3 linked regions of the Glaciimonas sp. CA11.2 genome follow. The protein of the gene in region 1 interacts with the protein of each later gene in a pairwise test. Links are inferred from orthologs where the notes say so. Each region holds a gene or a part of one and is shown in the gene's direction. Other genes may lie near its edges.

Region 1 (6,494 bases):
ACGGCTCATCCAGTACGTACATAACGCCGGTCAGGCCAGAGCCGATTTGCGATGCCAGGCGGATGCGTTGCGCTTCGCCACCGGACAACGTATCGGCGCTGCGTTCCAGCGACAAATAATCGAGTCCGACATTGTTGAGGAAGGTCAAACGTGAAATGATTTCCTTGATAATCCGGTCGGCGATTTCTTTCTTCGCGCCGGTCAGTTTCAGCTTTTCAAAGAAATGCAAAGTCTCGCGCAATGGCGTCGCCGCCACCTCGTAAATGGCGCGCTCTTGCTTGCCATTGCCGACCTTAACGAAGCGTGCCTCGATTCGCAGACGCGCACCGTGGCAGGACGGACACTCTTTCTCGTTGATGAACTTGGCAAGCTCTTCCTTGACCGCCATCGAATCAGTTTCGCGGTAGCGGCGCTGTAGATTGTTGACCACGCCTTCAAAGGTATGATCTTTGATCACTGCCTTGCCACGCTCGTTAATATACGTGAACGGAATCGTCTCGCGCCCCGAACCATACAACACAACTTGCTGCGCTTTTTCAGGCAGTTTTTCAAATGGCATATCCAGATCGAATGCGTAATGCGCAGCAAGATTCGATAACATCTGGAAGTAAAATTGATTGCGTCGATCCCACCCTTTTACTGCACCACTGGCAAGCGACAGGTTCGGAAAAGCAACGATCCGCCTGGGATCAAAGAACTCGATATGACCAAGCCCATCACATTCCGGACACGCGCCCATCGGATTGTTGAAAGAGAACAGGCGTGGCTCAAGCTCTTGCAGAGAATAGCCACAAGTCGGGCAGGCGAATTTGTTCGAAAACATGTGTTCAGCGCCGCCATCCATTTCCAGTGCAATGGCGCGTCCTTCGGCCAGACGCAATGCGGTCTCGAAACTTTCTGCCAATCGCTGCTTGATGTCCTCTTTTACCTTCACGCGATCAATCACCACGTCAATGGTGTGCTTCTCGGTTTTTTTCAGCTTCGGCAAATCATCGACTTCATAAATCTTTGCCTTGTTAGTACCGCTTTGAATCCGGAATCGAACAAAACCTTGCGCTTGCATGTTTTCAAACAGATCGACATGTTCGCCTTTTCGATTCGCCACCACTGGCGCCAAAATCATCAGCTTGGTCTCATCCGGCATTGCCAGCACCGCGTCAACCATTTGCGACACAGATTGCGCAGCTAACGGTTTCTCAGGATGATCAGGGCAATAGGGCGTGCCAACCCGTGCGTACAGCAGACGCAAATAATCGTGAATTTCAGTGACGGTACCGACCGTTGAACGCGGATTGTGCGAAGTCGCTTTTTGCTCAATAGAAATGGCAGGAGAAAGACCTTCGATCAAATCGACATCCGGTTTTTCCATCAACTGCAAAAACTGGCGCGCATAGGAAGACAGTGATTCGACGTAACGACGCTGACCTTCCGCATACAGCGTATCGAAAGCCAGCGACGACTTGCCAGAACCAGATAAACCGGTAATGACAATCAGTTTATTACGAGGCAAGTCCAGATTGATGTTTTTGAGGTTGTGCGTACGTGCACCCCGGATGCGAATTTCTTCCATTAACAGCTTTCTGCGTAAATATTTACGGCGATAGTTTATGTTGGAGTTGCAGCTTACTTGTTCTGAATTACCGCTTCGTTACCGTCGAGCCCGGCGTCTAACTAGCATTAAAATAATACCTAAGCATCTCTGGCAATCACATCTCGTACCAGCCGAAACATGCGTGGGATCAGCCATAAGCCAGTAGATTCTTTAAGCGCCTTGCCAGATTTGTTTATTAACTGCCAAGCAATCAACGGAAAAGGGTCAACCTGATATCATAACGGGTTTCGAACATCGTCGTCATATACGCCGCTATACTTTAGTCCTTGGATGAAGATTGCACAGACGAATGCAATGTCGCCAACGCCCTCAATTACCCCCATTTACTCGCCTTGCTAGCAAGGCATGACAAAACTCCACATGACTAGCTCGTTATCTACACCCGCCATTGCCCCAAGGGCAGAATCAGATCCAGGCTCTCCTGACGATAGTCAACGCATGAATAGCGCTGAAATTCGATCGAGTGCATCTCTCGCGTCGATTTTTGCTTTACGTATGTTGGGTTTGTTTTTGATTTTGCCAGTGTTCTCGGTGTACGCCAAAGGCCTCCCGGGCGGTCAAAGTGCAACGCTGGTTGGTCTTGCTATGGGGATTTACGGATTGGCGCAATCGTTCGGACAAATTCCGTTTGGTGCAGCGTCCGACAAATATGGTCGTAAAAAAATCATCATCATCGGCTTGATCCTGTTTGCAATTGGATCCTTCATAGCCGCTGCTGCACCCAATATCTATTGGATCATCATTGGACGCGCAGTGCAGGGCGCGGGCGCGATATCAGCCGCCATCACGGCCTTCATTGCCGACTCCACGCGCGAAGAGCATCGCACCAAAGCCATGGCCATGGTTGGCGGCTCGATTGGTCTGACCTTCGCCTTGTCGATGGTCGCTTCGCCGTTGTTGTATGAATGGGTGGGAATGGGCGGTATTTTTGCTATCACCGGGATATTGTCGCTCGCAGCCATTGCCATGATCATTTTCGGTGTGCCTGACGCGCCATTGATAAAAGTTAAGCAAGTCTCCTGGTCGGAAATTCTGCGCAATGGCGAGCTGATGCGGCTAAATGTTGGCGTGTTCTCTCTGCATCTGACGCAAATGGCGATGTTCGTCGTGATGCCATCCGCCTTGGTGCAATACGCAGACTTGCCAGTTACGCAACACTGGAAGATTTATTTGCCGGTTGTGTTGATCTCTTTCGCATTGATGCTGCCGCCCGTCTTTGTTGGCGAAAAGCAAGGCAAGATGAAGCAAGTATTCGTTGCCGCTATCGCTATGCTGTTGGCAGTGCAGATCGGCATGTGGCTGGCATTCTCCCAAGCAACCGTGCATTGGCCGTTATTGGTTGGTTTATTGCTGGCATTCTTTATTGCGTTCAATGTGCTCGAAGCCAGCCAGCCGTCGCTGGTCTCGCGTATCGCGCCGCCCGGAGCCAAAGGAGCGGCGCTGGGCGTCTACAACACACTTCAGGCGCTCGGCCTCTTTTGCGGCGGTGCCATAGGCGGTTTACTTAAACAACACTTTGGCACGCCCTCCGTATTCATTTTGGGTGGAATTTCAACCCTGTGTTGGCTTATAATCGCTTCCGGAATGATAAATTTACCGCGTCGTGGTAAGCCAGCCACCGCGGTTACACATTAAATTATAGTTAATCAAGATTTAGGAGAAATATATGGCGTCGGTCAATAAAGTCATCATCGTCGGTAATCTAGGCCGCGATCCGGAAACCCGCTACATGCCGAATGGCGAAGCGGTGACCAACATCGCCGTGGCGACTACGGAAAGCTGGAAAGACAAAAATAGTGGCGAAAAGAAAGAATTGACCGAATGGCATCGTATTACTTTCTATCGCAAACTGGCTGAAATCGCCGGGCAATACCTGAAAAAGGGCTCGCAAATCTACATCGAAGGCCGTCTGCAAACCCGCAAATGGCAAGATAAAGAAGGCGTAGAGCGTTACACAACCGAAATCATCGCGGATTCCATGCAGATGCTAGGTAGTCGCCAAGGTCAGGGCGGCGCCTCAATGGATGACGGCGGTTACGATGGCGGCGATGCACCACGTCAAAGCGGCGGCGGATCGTCATACAATAATGCACCATCCGGTAACGCTCCTTCACGCCCGGCCCAAGCGCCCGCATCCCGTCCGGCACAAGCACCTGCTTCGCGTCCGGCACCGAACTTCTCGGATATGGATGACGATATTCCATTTTGAGACCCTACTAACTGAATTTGTAAAACAAGACCCGCTAAGTCACTGATTTAGCGGGTTTTTTAATTCTTACATTTTTTCTTCGACGACCATACATGATAAATGTCGCAAGTTAATCTAGAAAGGTGTGAGTAATGAACTGCCTTTTCGCTCCAAAAAAGTATCAAATCCCCGCGATTATCGTATCGGATAGGCGTGATGCTGAACATTCCTTGAGTAAGTAATTCCCCTAACTCAATAGTTCAACGCCATCCATAGCGCAACAACCCCGCCTATTATTTAGCACGAAATTTCAAATGCAATATTTGGGAGGTGGGATGTATGGGGCAATCTGTTGAGTGGGATGAGGATCATTTACAGAAGCAAGCAGTGCAGCAAATTTCGGCATTATTATTAAAGCACTAACACGCTGCCGATATCACGGCTGGAAATTTTTCACCGTCGTCGTATTGATAACTCTTGCCGGTCTCGGCGGCACAGTCGCCAGCGTACAGGCGACACCCAGCAGATCGGGAGACGGACCACTTTTATAATTACTATCGGGATTATGATCCGCAGTGGGGACGGTATTTGCAGAGCGACCCGATTGGGTTGGAGGGCGGGATTAATACGTATGGGTATGTGGGTGGAAATCCGGTTTCGTGTAGTGATCCGTTTGGGTTAAATCCCGTTGCTGGCGCTATTGGCGGTGCGGGAATTGGCTCTGCGTTTGGACCGGTCGTTGGCGGTGTCGTTGGGACGGGTGTTAGTGCTTGGTTTGGCCGGAATGTGGTTGGGCCGATTATTAACCAAAATGGTTCTGGCGATCCTATTGTCTATCCAGAGATTCCGACTGCCGCAGTTGAACGACGATAGTTACATACGTCCAATGAAAATTGGGCATTTCGTTCGCATGACTGATTCGTCATCTGTAAGTATCACGAATTTTTCTTGCTGAATCCTTCACTCCCTTTTTAATGAGTTGCTGACAAGAAAGCAGTGTTTTCATTTTCTTGCGCACACAAAAAATATGACCTCCGAATATATCAAAACACTCCGTTACTGGTTTGACGTCGAAGCCCTAATGTATCCGGATATCCCCAAAGAAAATGTTAAGCGACGACGACGCGCCTTTAAGAAACAATACGCTGAGCTGCTACCGTGGCAGGTGCCGCCCTATGACACACGCCAAGAGGAGTTTAAATATTTTGTTTATTTTGGAGTGGTCGATAAAAAAATATTGGAGAAGGAACTATTAAAGCTGTATGCCGGCGCAGAGGATGCCGAAAATTACTCAGGAAATCAAAAGCGTAACGTATACGGGAACACATTCCTTTGTGCCATCGAAATGACCGGCGCTGGCGGTCCGGTTGTTTCAAGTTTGCAATTGGCTGCATATGCCATCGCGTTTGCCGAACGAAAGAATCAAAAAAGATACGATTACGAAGCAATCTCTTTTTTGCTCAAGACAAAGATTGAGAACCTTCTATCACGAGACCACGACAGTGTCGTCGACGGGTACTGGTTCGAGGAAATTATTGAAATTCTGATTGAAGAGTTAGATTGGAGCCCGCGAGCGCTAATGGCTTCGTCTCAAATATACGTCCACACGATCCCTCTGCTTAATGAGAATGGTAGGACCATCTCGCCACCGACTGAAATGGACCCAATTAATTCGTTCTATCTTGAGGATATTCAGCGGATTCTGAACCTCGGGGAAAGAGGTTCAGAATCACAGCAAATAAAGAGATATTTGCAAGATGAGCGGCCTATGGCGCAAAAGATTGATGTGAGTCAACTGGACATAGCGAATCGCCTCTTGTCCGCAGAGAAATTTCCTTTGGGGCGCTGGCCGTCTGAGTTCCCGCTGTTCATGATGCAGCAGGTTGCGGTCAACACTGCGCTGCATGAAATGAAAGATGGAGGAATTTTTTCGGTAAATGGTCCACCAGGTACGGGAAAGACAACGCTGTTAATGGATGTTATCGCTGCCCGTATTATTGACCGCGCAGAAGTTCTAGCGTCTTTTGCCAATCCAGCAGAGGCATTTTCTCGCAATGAGCAGCGCGTCGAATATCCTGAAACGAGTAAGTTACCTGTGGGTGACGGCTGTTACTTGGTGGATCAACGATTATTAGATTTTGGTATCGTAGTTGCTAGCGCAAATAACAATGCGGTCGAAAACATTACGCGTGATCTGCCTAACATCAAAAAGGTCTCTTCAACGTCACTCACCATAAACGGCACCCCGTTTAATTATTTCGGCGCTATTGCCGAATCGATTGTCAATGACGAAGCGAATAAGCGAAAGAAAAGTAATAAAATGTCCTCTGCCTACGGGGATGTTATCAGCAGCGCGGAAGATAAAAATCTCGAAGAGCAAATCTCTATAGAGCAAGACCTGATGAAATGCTGGGGATTGATATCAGTACCTCTCGGAAAGAGGGCAAACTGCAATCTCGTTGCTGAAAAGTTGAGGCGGTTGAGTGAAAAGGGAGGATTGTCAGGGGCTCTCGACGCTGAGCCTTCAAATGATCTGAATTGGGAGCAAGCGCGTACACAATTTCGGACCGCGATGGATAACGTGCGGGCCACACAAGCCAAAATGTGTGAATACGAACTTAACTTATCCCGATTGAATGTCGCAGTAAAATCATTCTCTGATTCAGAGGAGCGCTTAAGGCAGGCGCTCGATAA
Region 2 (6,572 bases), 420 kb from region 1 along the record:
CTCTCGCCAACGTGTTGGGCGTGCCTTTCGGCACCGCTCTCGGCCAGTTGTTGGGTTGGCGGTCAACTTTCTGGGCGGTAACGGTCATCGGGATCTTGGCGGTGATCGCACTGGCAGCATGGCTGCCAAAGCAGATCGTTATGCAAAAAAGTAGTTTGCTTCAAGAGTTTAGGGTTCTTGCTGATCGCCAGGTATTAATGGTGCTGGCAATTAGCGCGCTGGCGTCGGCTAGTTTGTTCTCGGTGTTCACCTACATTACGCCCATACTGGAAGATGTCACAGGCTTAACACCGCATGCGGTAACGCTGGTGTTGTTGATTTTTGGTGTTGGCTTAACCGTTGGAAGCGCGCTGGGCGGCAAATTGGCAGACTGGCGTTTGTTGCCCTCTTTGATTGGATTTTTGATTGCGCTGGCGATTGTGCTGACCGTGTTTTCCGTCACCATGCATACGCCGGTTGCAGCGGTAGTGACGATTTTCATATGGGGTGTACTGGCTTTCGCCATCGTACCGCCGTTGCAGGTGTTAGTCGTGGATCGTGCCAGCGAAGCCCCCAATCTTGCGGCCACGTTGAATCAAGGTGCATTCAATCTTGGCAATGCGACAGGTGCCTGGGTTGGCGGCATGGCGATTGGGGCCGGTTTTCAATTAACGGTGTTGCCATATGCCGGCGTTGTCATGGTGTTAATGGCGCTCGCCCTTACGCTGTGGTCAGCATCTATTGGACGCACAAGTGGTTTGGCAATGACTGCTGGCGACTAGTTTAGCCAGCATTTGACGGTCATCCCCTTTCTAGCTGGTCAGTGAACGTATCAGAAAACCTCAGCATCAATGCCGCAGGCTGTGATTAGAATGAGATAATGCCGCATTCCAAAAGCTTGAGATTGCCTTCGATGCCCCAATTTGCCCCTCTTAAGAACGACACATTCCTACGTGCATTGTTGCGTCAACCAACGGATTACACGCCGTTGTGGCTGATGCGTCAGGCGGGACGCTATTTGCCTGAATACCGCGCAACGCGCGCGCGCGCAGGGTCTTTTCTGGGCCTGGCAAAGAATCCCGACTATGCCACCGAGGTCACGATGCAGCCGCTGGATCGGTTTCCTCTCGATGCTGCGATTCTATTTTCCGATATTTTGACAGTGCCGGACGCAATGGGTTTGGGATTGTTCTTTGCCGATGGCGAAGGGCCAAAGTTCGAACGTCCGTTACGGGATGAAAAAGCGGTGATGGCATTGTCTGCTCCCGAGATGGGCAGTCTTGACTACGTTTTCAACGCTGTGACGCAAATTCGGACGGAATTGGACGGCAAGGTTCCACTTATCGGTTTCTCTGGCAGTCCGTGGACGCTGGCGTGTTATATGGTTGAGGGCGGCGGTTCGGATGATTTCCGCACGGTTAAAACGATGTTGTACAACCGCCCTGATCTGATGCACCACATTCTCGCGATCAACGCTGCTGCTGTGGCAACCTATCTGAACGCCCAAATTGACGCCGGTGCGCAGGCTGTGATGATTTTTGATACATGGGGTGGCGCGCTTGCAGATGGTGCATACCAGTCGTTTTCATTAAATTACATGCGTCAGGTGATGAGTCAGTTAAAGCGGGAAAAAGATGGTGTGCCTATTCCTGCAATCGTCTTTACCAAAGGCGGCGGCTTGTGGCTTGAGCAGATCGCGGATATCGGGGCTGATGCGGTCGGACTGGACTGGACCGTCAATTTGGCCGAGGCGCGCGCTCGCGTAGGACATAAAGTAGCGCTACAAGGCAATCTTGATCCGGTGGTCCTGTTCTCGAATCCTGAACAGATTCGCGCTGAGGTGGGTCGTTTGTTATCGGTTTATGGACCGCCTTCTGCTGGGCATGGACATGTATTCAATCTCGGTCATGGTATTTCCCAGTTCACACCGCCGGAATCAGTCGCCGTGATGGTCGAGGCGGTGCACGAGATGAGTCGTAAGATGCGCTGATAAGTAGCGTCAAGACAAGGGTGTGTGGGATTGAAAATTTCGAACGCCTTTTTTACGCGAACCAGTCATTCTTTCCTTGTACATTGTGAACGACTAAATTGCCCGATCAGGATATTGGTTTAGTGGCTAGCGATAGTCAGCGCTCTGGTTTGGTGCTGTTTTACGCTAGAAATATTTTTCCTTAACACAGATTTAGCGTCGAATTAGACTAGTTATGCACAATAATTATTTGTTGCATCGCAGAAATTTTGCGTATCAATATTTTTAATTTGCCGTATTTTTAAAATTGTAAGTCATTGAATTATAAGAAGTTTTTTTTGCAATTACTTTCGATTATTTGTGAGAACTGGCGCGGGATATGACGCTAGGACCTTTTTTAGAAGGGTTACCCACAAAGTTATCCACAGGCACTGCGTGACTAAAAAAAAGTGCTTATGAAACCAGTACTTAACGCGTTTCCTCATGTTTTGCATGAGGTAAGCACACAAGACCGAAAAGATATCTGGATGCGATGGTCGCGGTGTTAGCCATCAAGTTTTTTTGAGCTTGATATTGATATGCGCTATTCGTGCTTGCAATTTTATTCAGTTCGGTTCTTTTTTATTGCGAACATAGTGGACTTGTGCACAAATTATCGGTTGCGGTGGATGTTGGGAAAAAATATAAAAATATATTTTTTGTGAATCGAGGACTTTGTAAGTCATTGATTTTTAAGGTCATTTTTAGTGCACTCAGTTTGGGCAATTCATCGAGTCCCGCGTATATACTGCGTTTGCGGCTGTCAAGTGGATGTTATCCACAAAGTTATCCACAGAACCTGTGGATAGTTTTAAAAGCGCTTATGAAACCGGCAGTTAGCTTCTTTCCTCAGGATTCACATTAACTTCGTGAAACAATGCATTCTTCAGGTTGTCCTTGACACCCCCCTTGACAGCAGTTTTGACTATCGCTGGCAGTCAACGAGTGATGCAGACGCCCGCCCGCAGATAGGTCAACTTGTGCAACTCTCGTTCGGTCGACGTGAGGTGGTTGGGATGATCGTTGGCAGCAGCGCGCATAGTGAGGTTCCAGCCGCGAAATTAAAGGATGTGCAAGCCGTACGATATCAGTTGCCGGCGCTGTCGCCTCATTGGTTGGCTTTATGTCAATTTGCGGCCGATTATTATCAGCGTCCATTGGGAGAGGTGGCGTTGCCGGGTTTGCCGAAAAATTTGCGCGCTTTAACCACAGTTGCGCTTGACCGCGGCTTAAAGAAACTACATCAGGTCAGCGTTGCGCACGATGCTACGCCAATCGATGTTCCGCCGTTGAACCCAGCGCAACAACGCGCCGCCGACGCAATTGCCAGTGCTACCGGCTTTGCGCCAACATTGTTGTATGGCGTTACCGGCAGTGGCAAAACCGAGGTGTATTTGCAGGCGGCAGAAAAAATATTGTCGCATGGTAATGGTGAGAACAATCCTGCCCAAATTTTAATCCTGGTTCCTGAAATCAATTTGACGCCGCAATTAGAGGGCAATATCCGTGCGCGATTTCCTGGTGTCATGGTCGCAACATTGCATAGCGGACTGGCTGAAGGCGAGCGCATGCGACACTGGCTCGCTGCTCATTTAGGGCAAGCCCGCATCATTCTCGGGACCCGACTTGCGGTGCTGGCGTCGTTGCCGCATTTACGCCTGATCGTTATTGATGAGGAGCATGATCCATCCTATAAACAGCAGGAAGGCTTGCGTTACTCGGCTCGCGATCTGGCTGTCTGGCGTGCACACCAGTTAAAAATTCCTATCGTTCTAGGCTCGGCGACACCCTCGCTGGAAACCTGGCATCACGCGCAGTCAGGGCGCTATCGAAAACTTGAATTACGTGAACGCGCAGTGAAGAATGCTGTTTTGCCGGCTGTGAAACTGGTGAATATGGAGCACGACAAACCGATTGAGGGTCTGACCTCTACGTTGATCAGCGCTTTAAAGCTGCGCTTGCAACGTGGTGAGCAATCGCTGTTATTCCTCAACCGACGTGGTTACGCACCGGTGATTGCCTGTGATGCTTGCGGCTGGGTCAGCAACTGCACGCGCTGCACTGCGTATATGGTGTTGCACAAGCCTGAACATCGACTACGCTGCCATCATTGCAGCCTCGAGTTGCGCATCCCCAAGTCTTGCCCGACCTGTGGCAATGTTGATTTGCAACCATTGGGGCGCGGGACGCAACGTCTGGAAGAGGGTTTGCAGGCGATGTTTCCGGAAGCGCGGGTTTTGCGGATTGATGCTGATTCAACGCGTCGCAAAGGCAGCGCTCAAAGCGCCTTCGATAGCGTGCATCGGGGCGAGGTCGATATTTTGATCGGTACGCAAATGGTCGCTAAAGGGCATGATTTCAAAAATCTGACCCTTGTCGGAATTTTGAATCCTGACACGGCCTTGTTCTCCCATGATTATCGCGCCAGTGAGCGCTTGTTTGCCCAGCTAATGCAGGTTGCCGGTCGCGCCGGTAGGGCAGCACAAAAAGAGGGTGGCAGCGTCAGTGAGGTGTTGATTCAGACGCGTTATCCGCAGCATCCTTTGTATTCGGCAGTGATCGCGCATGATTATGATCACTTTGCCAGCTCTCTTTTGGCTGAGCGGCAACAAGCGCATTTGCCGCCGTATATTTATCAAGCGCTATTACGCGCTGAGGCAAAGGAGCTTGAAACAGCGATAGCGTTTTTGCAAGAGGCCGCAACCTGCCTGGAGCATGGCGGTATTACGATGAATGATCCGATCCCCATGACGATGACGCGTGTTGCTAATGTGGATCGGGCGCAGCTCTTGATTGAATGCCCTTCAAGACCGGGCTTACAAGCTTTTCTTACTGATTGGATGGCTGTCTTGCGGACCATCAAGACGCGCGCCAAATGGTCGCTGGAAGTCGATCCGGTGGACATCTAACGAGTATAAATGATGTCGTATTAATATCAAAATGCAGTGTTCAATCGACTCTTCAATTTACTTGAGCACCGGTTATCCGTTCGTTTCGCATCCAACCTATCCCAATTTTCCGCCGGATTAAATGCGTAAGCGATACTGAATGTACCTTGCTTCATCCCGCCACCGTCTCGTTTTGGTATGAAATGTTGTCAAAGTAGGCCGGAAATTTCTTAAAATTGCCCGCTTAAGCATCATTATCAGAATTGTTACCCTCATTTTGGGAAAGTTCTCATATCTCGGAGGCGCATCTATAGCTAACCTTAGTTCCTAGGAAATCAATATTAAAACGGATAGTCACAAAATTATCCATTTGATATTTATTTGGAAAATCGAAGCGATCTTTGATTTTCAATGTTTGATTTTAAGGAGAAAGCATGCGAAAGATCCGACTGCGACAACAACAGATAATTTTAGCCGACGATCATCCCGTCATTATTGCCGGCGTGCGTGGCTATATTGATCGCTGTGCAGATCTTTCGGTGGCCGCAATTGCTAATTCGACTGATCAGTTACTGGCGCGATTAAAGGATACTGAATGCGATATTTTAATCACCGACATCTCAATGCCGATGCGCCGTATGAGTGATGGTTTGACACTACTTTCCTACATTAAGCGGCATCATCCGCAGATATGTTTAATCGTTCTTACGATGAATATGATGCCAGCCGTGTTGTATCAAATTATAAAAAGCGGCGCTGACGCTGTATTGCATATGAATGATGAAATTTCATCTATCCGGGATGCAATCGAGGGGACCGCGAATAGCACGCGCTATATCGGTAAATCAGTGCGCGAGATTTTGCGTGGTGGTCCGGTTGGGCAAATGCCAACAAAGCGCGAAACGGAAGTATTAAGAATGTATGCCGATGGCCATACAATGCAGGAGATAGCGCTACGCTTGAACAAAAGTGTGAAAACCATTGCCTTACAAAAAACCTCTGCGATGCGAAAAGTTGGTCTGCGTAATGACGTGGAACTGGGACGCTATTCAAGTGGCGGGATAACCCCTGACAACTTCATTTAATGTATTGCTAACCGACGATTTTTTATGGATGCGGTATGAATTTTGGTTGTCTATAAGTTAAGTTAGGCAAGTTCGTGTCAGCTTAAAAAATTCCTGTGCCGGAGGCTTGATCACTGATTGCGACTGTAGATAAGCAAGCGGATAAGTAAGCGATAAAGTGGGCAACTAATTAAGCAACTAGGTGGGCGACGCGTAAATTGGCTCTCACCCTCGCTGAAATCGCTATACTTGGTTAACACCGTCCAATCGTCGTATCGAGCAGCCAGGAAATCAGAATTAAATGAATAGTATCAAGCAAGATTCCGCATCGAATAGTCAATCACAGTCGCAGTCCAAGCATGAGATTCGACCTGGTCAATCCATTGAACTGTTAAAAGAGTTGCACATCTTGACCCGCGACGGCAAGTTGAATCAGGATAGTCGTCGCAAACTCAAGCAGGTGTATCACCTCTATCAGTTTATCGAGCCTTTATTGCAAGAAATCCAACGTGAGCATGCGAGTGTTCAACTGGTGGATCATGGCGCCGGTAAGTCCTATCTTGGATTTATTTTGTATGACTTATTTTTTAAGACGTTGAAGGACGGCTCGCATATTTACGGCATTGAGACGCG
Region 3 (6,404 bases), 940 kb from region 1 along the record:
ATGTCGCGATTCAGGCCGCAATTGGTGTGAATATTATTTCCCGTGAAAACGTCAAAGCGCTTCGTAAAAACGTGTTGGCAAAGTGTTACGGCGGCGACATTAGTCGTAAGCGCAAATTGCTAGAGAAGCAAAAGGCAGGTAAGAAACGCATGAAGCAGGTCGGTTCGGTGGAAATTCCACAAGAAGCGTTCCTCGCAATTTTACAAGTGGATGACAAATGACATTGCAATCAATTTTAGGAAATTTCGCGTTAATTCTGTTTGTGCTGATGGTGGTAACAGGAATTATCTGGTTCTTGGACCGATTTTATTTACGCGCGCAACGTCGCGCTAAAGCCGATGCGGCGCTGGCAGCATTTGATGCGCGGAATGTCAAATTACGTGCAGAAGGCATCAAATTAGAAAGTAGTGGTCGCGCCGAACTGGAAGCTAACCTATTGCGTCAGCCAACCTGGGTCGAATATTCCGGCAGTTTTTTCCCCGTCATTGCCATGGTATTTTTCTTGCGCTCCTTTCTTTATGAGCCGTTTAAAATTCCATCGAGTTCAATGGTCCCTACTTTGTTAGTGGGTGACTTGATTCTAGTGAATAAATTTACTTACGGTATTCGGCTACCCATCCTCAACAAAAAAATCATTGACGTAAGTACCCCTCAACGCGGTGATGTGATGGTGTTCAAATATCCGAAGGATTTGTCATTGGATTACATCAAACGCGTAGTTGGCGTTCCTGGTGATAAAATAGTGTATAAAAACAAGCGCTTAACCATTAATGGCACCGCGCTTACCTATACCGCACTACCAGACTATTTAAATGAAGATAGCTTAAATTATTCCAAGCAATTTGCAGAAAATCTGTCGAATGTTGATCATAAAATTGCCGTTGTGGAACAAGCCCCGCCGATCAATTTAAGTGGTGTTCAGGATTTTCCGTATAAAGAAAACTGTTCTTATAATCAAGATGGCTTCGCATGTACTGTTCCTTCTGGGCAGTATTTCATGATGGGCGATAATCGTGATAACAGCGAAGATAGTCGTTATTGGGGTTTTGTCCCAGATCAAAATATTGTTGGTAAGGCATTTTTGGTGTGGATGAATCTAGGTAATCTGAAGCGTATTGGTACTTTTTTTGATTAAATTCTTTGACGCAATAACGTATCAGGAGCGATGAATGACAAGAAATTCAAGGAATGCCTGGAGGCAGCAACGGGGTATTACGTTGTTTGGCTTAATTGTCTGGTTAGCAATTCTTGGATTTATTGTCGTCCTTTCTGCAAAAGTTATTCCTACTATTATTGAATATACATCGATTAAAAAAGCAGTTGCAACTGTTAAATCAAGCGGCGGTACTGTAAAAGAAATTCGCGACGCATTTGATCGTCAAACCGAAGTGGGCTATATCGATGCAATCCACGGTAAAGATCTGGACATTACCAAAAATGGCGAGGATATTGAAATTAACTTCGCGTATAGAAAAATAATTTCGATCGTTGCACCGGTCAGCTTGTTAATTGACTATTCTGGAACAACCGCTAGTTCGTCTAGCAAAAAAACCATCGATTGATGGAGTAAGTCGTAGACCAAATGGACGTTATATTATTGCAAAATCGGCTTGGCCACACATTTAAGGATGCTACGTTGTTGCAGCAGGCCTTGACGCACCGCAGTCATAGCACCTTGCATAACGAGCGGCTAGAGTTTTTAGGCGATTCGATATTGAATTGCGTTGTCGCATCGTTGTTGTTTGACCGCTATACCAAAATTGATGAAGGTGACTTGTCCAGGGTGCGTGCTAATTTGGTAAAGCAGCAATCGTTATATGAAATTGCACAACGCCTGGAGTTGTCTCAATTTTTGCGATTGGGTGAAGGCGAACTCAAGTCTGGTGGTTTTCGCCGTCCTTCCATTCTTGCAGATACGTTGGAGGCGTTGTTTGGCGCGATTTTCCTTGATGCTGGTTTCGATGTCGCGCGCGATGCAATACGGGCCTTGTATATTCCTATTTTAGATACCGTCGATCCAAAGACGTTGGGTAAAGATGCTAAAACGTTATTGCAAGAATATCTGCAAGGAAAGAAAATTGCTTTACCGCAATATAATGTAGTGGCGACGCATGGAGCTGCGCATAATCAAGAATTCGAAATTGAATGTCTCGTTCCAAAATTAGAAATTCAAGTATTTGGCACCGGAGGAAGTCGTCGCGCAGGTGAGCAAGCGGCTGCAAAATTAGCTTTGGAAGCAGTGCAACAAGCTTTTATAAAAACACCGGGTGCGACGCGAAAAAGTAAGCCTAGAACCTCCCAATTGAAACTTGCTGGGATTGCTACCATTCAGCCTGATGCGCCCGGTAAGGAAGTGGCACTGTCAAAGCCAGTATCAATAAAGGATGTTGTTAAAAGCGAGGCTGTAAAACATCCTGTTAAGGCGGCGGCGCTTCCTGCCAATTTGACACCAGTTATCGTCGCAGACGTTTCTGTAGTATCGAAAGCGCAACCAGCGCAAACGGGCGCGGCAACAACGACCTCAACTACGACGGCAACAGTCGGTACTAAAGTTACCGTTGCTGCGCGTCGTTAATGGCTTTAAAAATAGCTCTAAATACCTTACCACTTACCGCGAGTAAATCGACAACCGCATGACAGAATCCGTATCCCAGGCACCCGCATCCGACTTTCGTTGCGGCTACATCGCTATAGTAGGTCGTCCCAATGTTGGTAAATCGACGTTGATGAATGAACTTATCGGTGCCAAAGTGAGTATCACTTCGCGCAAAGCGCAGACCACCAGACACCGCATTACCGGCATCCAAACTTTGCCCGATACGCAATTTGTCTATGTGGACACGCCTGGTTTCCAGACCCGTCACTCAAATGCATTGAATAAAACGCTGAATCGCACTGTCACGACGACGTTGACGGCTTCAGATGTCATCTTGTTTGTGATTGAGGCTGGTACTTTTGGACCAGCCGACCAGCAAGTGCTTGAGCTCTTACCCGCTAGCGTGCCTTGCATATTGGTAATTAATAAGTCAGACCGCGTTAAAGACAAAGCTGTGTTGTTGCCATTCGCCCAGAAAATTGCGGCGTTACGGGATTTTGCCGCGGTTGTGCCTGTGTCTGCCAAACTGCGGTTTCAGTTGGAAAACTTGCAAGCGGAGACGCGTAAATATCTCCCGCTTAACCCGCCGGTGTTTGGCGAAGATGACATTACCGATCGTAGCGAAAAATTTTTAGCCGCTGAAATCGTGCGCGAAAAGTTATTCCGTTTTGTTGGCGATGAGTTGCCTTACACCAGTACTGTTCTTATCGAAAAGTTTGAGGTGGAAGGTAATTTGCGACGTGTATTTGCCGCGATTCTGGTTGAGCGTAATACGCATAAATCGATGGTAATCGGTCAAAAGGGCGCGCGTTTGAAAGATATCTCGACACAATCCCGTCTGGATATGGAGCGCCTTTTCGGTGGTCCGGTTTATCTGGAAATTTGGGTAAAAGTAAAATCCGGCTGGGCCGATAACGAAGCCGGATTGCGCGCCTACGGTTACGAGTAAGACGTCGGTATGAGTGCCACCAGTGTTGATGCGGCTATAGAGGCAATTACTGTCCACGCGGAACAATTGTCTACCGTGGTGGCGGACTCTACACTTGTTGCTGTTGTCGAGAACGCGTCCTCTGGTTTGGCAAATAGTGCAACCACAATAGCCGCAACAACCGAATCTGCACCTTCTCCTGGATTGATTGCCAACTCACCGTCAATTCAACATTCAACTCCCCCTAATGGCGGAAAATCATCCGCCGCCGCCGCGGTCGCAACTAAGCGCGTTACTCGTCCCTCTGCAGAGTCGCGGATTGCGGGGCAACCTGGCTTTGTTCTGCATAGTTATCCGCATCGCGAAACCAGTCTGATACTGGATGTATTTACGCGCGATTATGGACGGATTGCTTTGGTAGCCAAAGGTGCGAAGCGTCCGCTGTCGAAACTGCGTGGTGTGCTGCAAACGTTCCAACCTCTTTCTCTCAGCTGGAGCGGCAAATCCGAAATCCGTACATTAACCGCTGCCGAATGGGTTGGCGGGATGTTGCCATTGGAAAAGTCAGCGCTATTATGTGGTTTTTATCTTAATGAACTTCTGGTAAAGCTGTTGGCGCGGGACGACGCCCATCCAACTTTGTTTAATCATTACGTCGTCACGCTAAACAAGTTGGCGCATCAGGAGCCAGCACCGATCGTCTTGCGGCAGTTTGAACGCGCATTATTGAAAGAAACCGGGGTTTCCGGGGATTTTACGATCTGTACCGGTAGTCGGCAGCGTGTCGAGTCCGATCTCCTGTATGTGGTCGATCCGGAGCGCGGACCTAGGGTGGCGCGGCTATCCGATAGCTGGCCATCAGTTAGCGGTAAAACATTGCTGGATATGGCGCGCGAGGATTACAGTGATATCAACACGCAGGCGCAGAGCAAAGTATTAATGCGATTTTTGCTGGCCTATCATTTGGGGGGCGCACCGTTAAATACGCGCCAGATTTTGATTGATTTGATGCAATTGTAAGACAACAAGAAAATGCGAATGAAAAATTTCCCATGGTCCACTTTGGCTGCTGGCTTCATCACCGTATTGGTCGGCATTACCAGCTCGGCAGCTATCGTGTTTCAGGCCGCCGCGTCTGCCGGTGCGACACCCGCTGAGATTAGCTCATGGATGCTAGCGCTTGGATTGGGAATGGGCGTCACATGCATCGGTTTGTCATTGCGCTACAAGACGCCAGTCGTTACCGCGTGGTCAACGCCAGGCGCAGCGCTGTTGATCACCAGCCTTGCTGGCGTACCGATGTCGGCGGCGATTGGGGCATTTTTATTTTCAGCAGCACTTTGCATCATATGCGGCGTGACAGGTTGGTTCGAGCGGGCAATGGGTAAAATTCCATTATCGATAGCCGCAGCGATGCTGGCCGGTATTCTGGTGCGCTTCGGCATGGATGTTTTTGTTGCTATGAAGCTGCAATTTTGGTTGGTTTTCGCCATGTTTATTGCTTATCTGTTGTGCAAGCGCTGGATTCCACGTTATGCCATCATCCTCGTACTGGGAGTTGGCATAGCGATTGCGGCGAAACAGGGCTTATTGCATTTCGAGAATTTTCATATCGCCTTCGCCCAACCGGTATTTACGATGCCGACCTTTTCGTGGGCAACGGCGATAGGTATAGGGATTCCTTTATTTGTCGTCAATATGGCATCACAGAACGCACCAGGCGTCGCGGTGCTGCGCGCTTCGGGTTACGATGTGCCGATTTCTCCACTCATTACGTGGACTGGAATAACCAATTTTCTGCTCGCGCCATTTGGTTGTTTTTCACTGAATCTGGCCGCCATTACGGCAGCAATCTGTACTGGCAAAGAAGCGCATGAAGATCCACAAAAACGGTATTGGGCTGGTGTTTTCGCAGGGATATTTTATTTGCTGGTGGGAGTATTTGGCGCAACAGTGGGGGCATTATTCGCTGCGTTTCCAAAAGAACTGATACTGGCAATTGCGGGGCTGGCGCTACTTGGAACTATCGCGAATGGCCTTAAGGTAGCGATGTCGAATGACAGTCAGCGTGAGGCTGCATTAATTACTTTTCTAGTTACCGCATCCGGTGTTTCATTTGCGGGTATTGGTTCCGCGTTCTGGGGGCTACTGGCCGGGGCGCTTGCTTTATTTTTGCTGACTTCGCGCGCTCGGGTTGCTCCGCAAACTTCGGACGCTGCCGCTGTTGTCACCACCGTTGTGGAGCCACCATCGCTATCTGTCCGACCTTCATCTTCTACGGTGCAGACCTCTTTGCGTCAAAACTCATGACAGAGCGGTTAGGTCGGTGTACTTTTGAATTATGCTTTAATTCTACTGTCTATTTATTTACCGACCATCTCTGCCCAATATATCTACCCACTAATTCCATCTGCTACCCCATAAACTGATGAGCTATCTTAATCCCACCCCAACGGTCATTGACCTCGGCATTAATATCGACCATGTCGCAACATTACGTAATGCGCGTGGCACAACCTATCCGGACCCACTACGGGCCGCCTTGGAGGCGGAAGAAGCTGGGGCGGATGCAATCACATTGCATCTCAGGGAAGATCGTCGTCACATTAAGGACGCAGACGTCGAGATCATTCGTCCCTTGTTGCGTACCCGGATGAACCTGGAGGCGGCCGTGACGCAAGAGATGATTGATTTCGCTTGCAAAATTAAACCGCAAGATGTGTGTCTGGTACCGGAGCGGCGACACGAATTGACAACCGAGGGTGGCCTCGACGTCATCAAATATTTTTCCGAAGTGCAGTCCGCTGTGCGTCAACTGCAAGCCGAGGGAATACGCGTGAGCCTTTTCATCGATCCCAATGTGGATCAGATTCAGGCAGC

The links.
Region 2: the proteins of ssb (region 1) and RGU75_RS07560 interact in binary tests that used the Escherichia coli proteins (3 or more experiments, as listed by UniProt). The link is inferred for Glaciimonas sp. CA11.2 from one-to-one orthologs.
Region 3: the proteins of ssb (region 1) and recO interact in binary tests that used the Escherichia coli proteins (3 or more experiments, as listed by UniProt). The link is inferred for Glaciimonas sp. CA11.2 from one-to-one orthologs.

What each region holds. Positions count from the first base shown.
Region 1 is NZ_JAVIWL010000001.1:1,338,657-1,345,150, reverse strand. What follows is about bases 2,150-5,049. They hold ssb (single-stranded DNA-binding protein), read left to right. Parts: upstream 2,150-3,278; coding sequence 3,279-3,821; downstream 3,822-5,049. Other genes in these bases: RGU75_RS05700 (DEAD/DEAH box helicase), read left to right, coding at 4,828-5,049; RGU75_RS05705 (RHS repeat-associated core domain-containing protein), read left to right, coding at 4,278-4,673; RGU75_RS05715 (MFS transporter), read left to right, coding at 2,150-3,247. Also shown: excinuclease ABC subunit UvrA, read right to left, coding at 1-1,570; more of RGU75_RS05715, read left to right, coding at 2,051-2,149; more of RGU75_RS05700, read left to right, coding at 5,050-6,494. UniProt on the Escherichia coli protein: Plays an important role in DNA replication, recombination and repair. Binds to ssDNA and to an array of partner proteins to recruit them to their sites of action during DNA metabolism. Acts as a sliding platform that migrates on DNA via reptation.
Region 2 is NZ_JAVIWL010000001.1:1,760,086-1,766,657, forward strand. Bases 2,399-5,376 are described here. They hold RGU75_RS07560 (primosomal protein N'), read left to right. Parts: upstream 2,399-2,856; coding sequence 2,857-4,896; downstream 4,897-5,376. Other genes in these bases: RGU75_RS07565 (response regulator), read left to right, coding at 5,310-5,376. Also shown: RGU75_RS07550 (MFS transporter), read left to right, coding at 1-761; hemE (uroporphyrinogen decarboxylase), read left to right, coding at 893-1,969; more of RGU75_RS07565, read left to right, coding at 5,377-5,960; RGU75_RS07570 (SAM-dependent methyltransferase), read left to right, coding at 6,241-6,572.
Region 3 is NZ_JAVIWL010000001.1:397,452-403,855, reverse strand. Bases 2,740-5,549 are described here. They hold recO (DNA repair protein RecO), read left to right. Parts: upstream 2,740-3,554; coding sequence 3,555-4,544; downstream 4,545-5,549. Other genes in these bases: RGU75_RS01680 (benzoate/H(+) symporter BenE family transporter), read left to right, coding at 4,563-5,549; era (GTPase Era), read left to right, coding at 2,740-3,545. Outside these bases: lepA (translation elongation factor 4), read left to right, coding at 1-221; lepB (signal peptidase I), read left to right, coding at 218-1,135; RGU75_RS01700 (DUF4845 domain-containing protein), read left to right, coding at 1,170-1,562; rnc (ribonuclease III), read left to right, coding at 1,583-2,575; more of era, read left to right, coding at 2,634-2,739; more of RGU75_RS01680, read left to right, coding at 5,550-5,834; pdxJ (pyridoxine 5'-phosphate synthase), read left to right, coding at 5,953-6,404. UniProt on the Escherichia coli protein: Involved in DNA repair and RecF pathway recombination.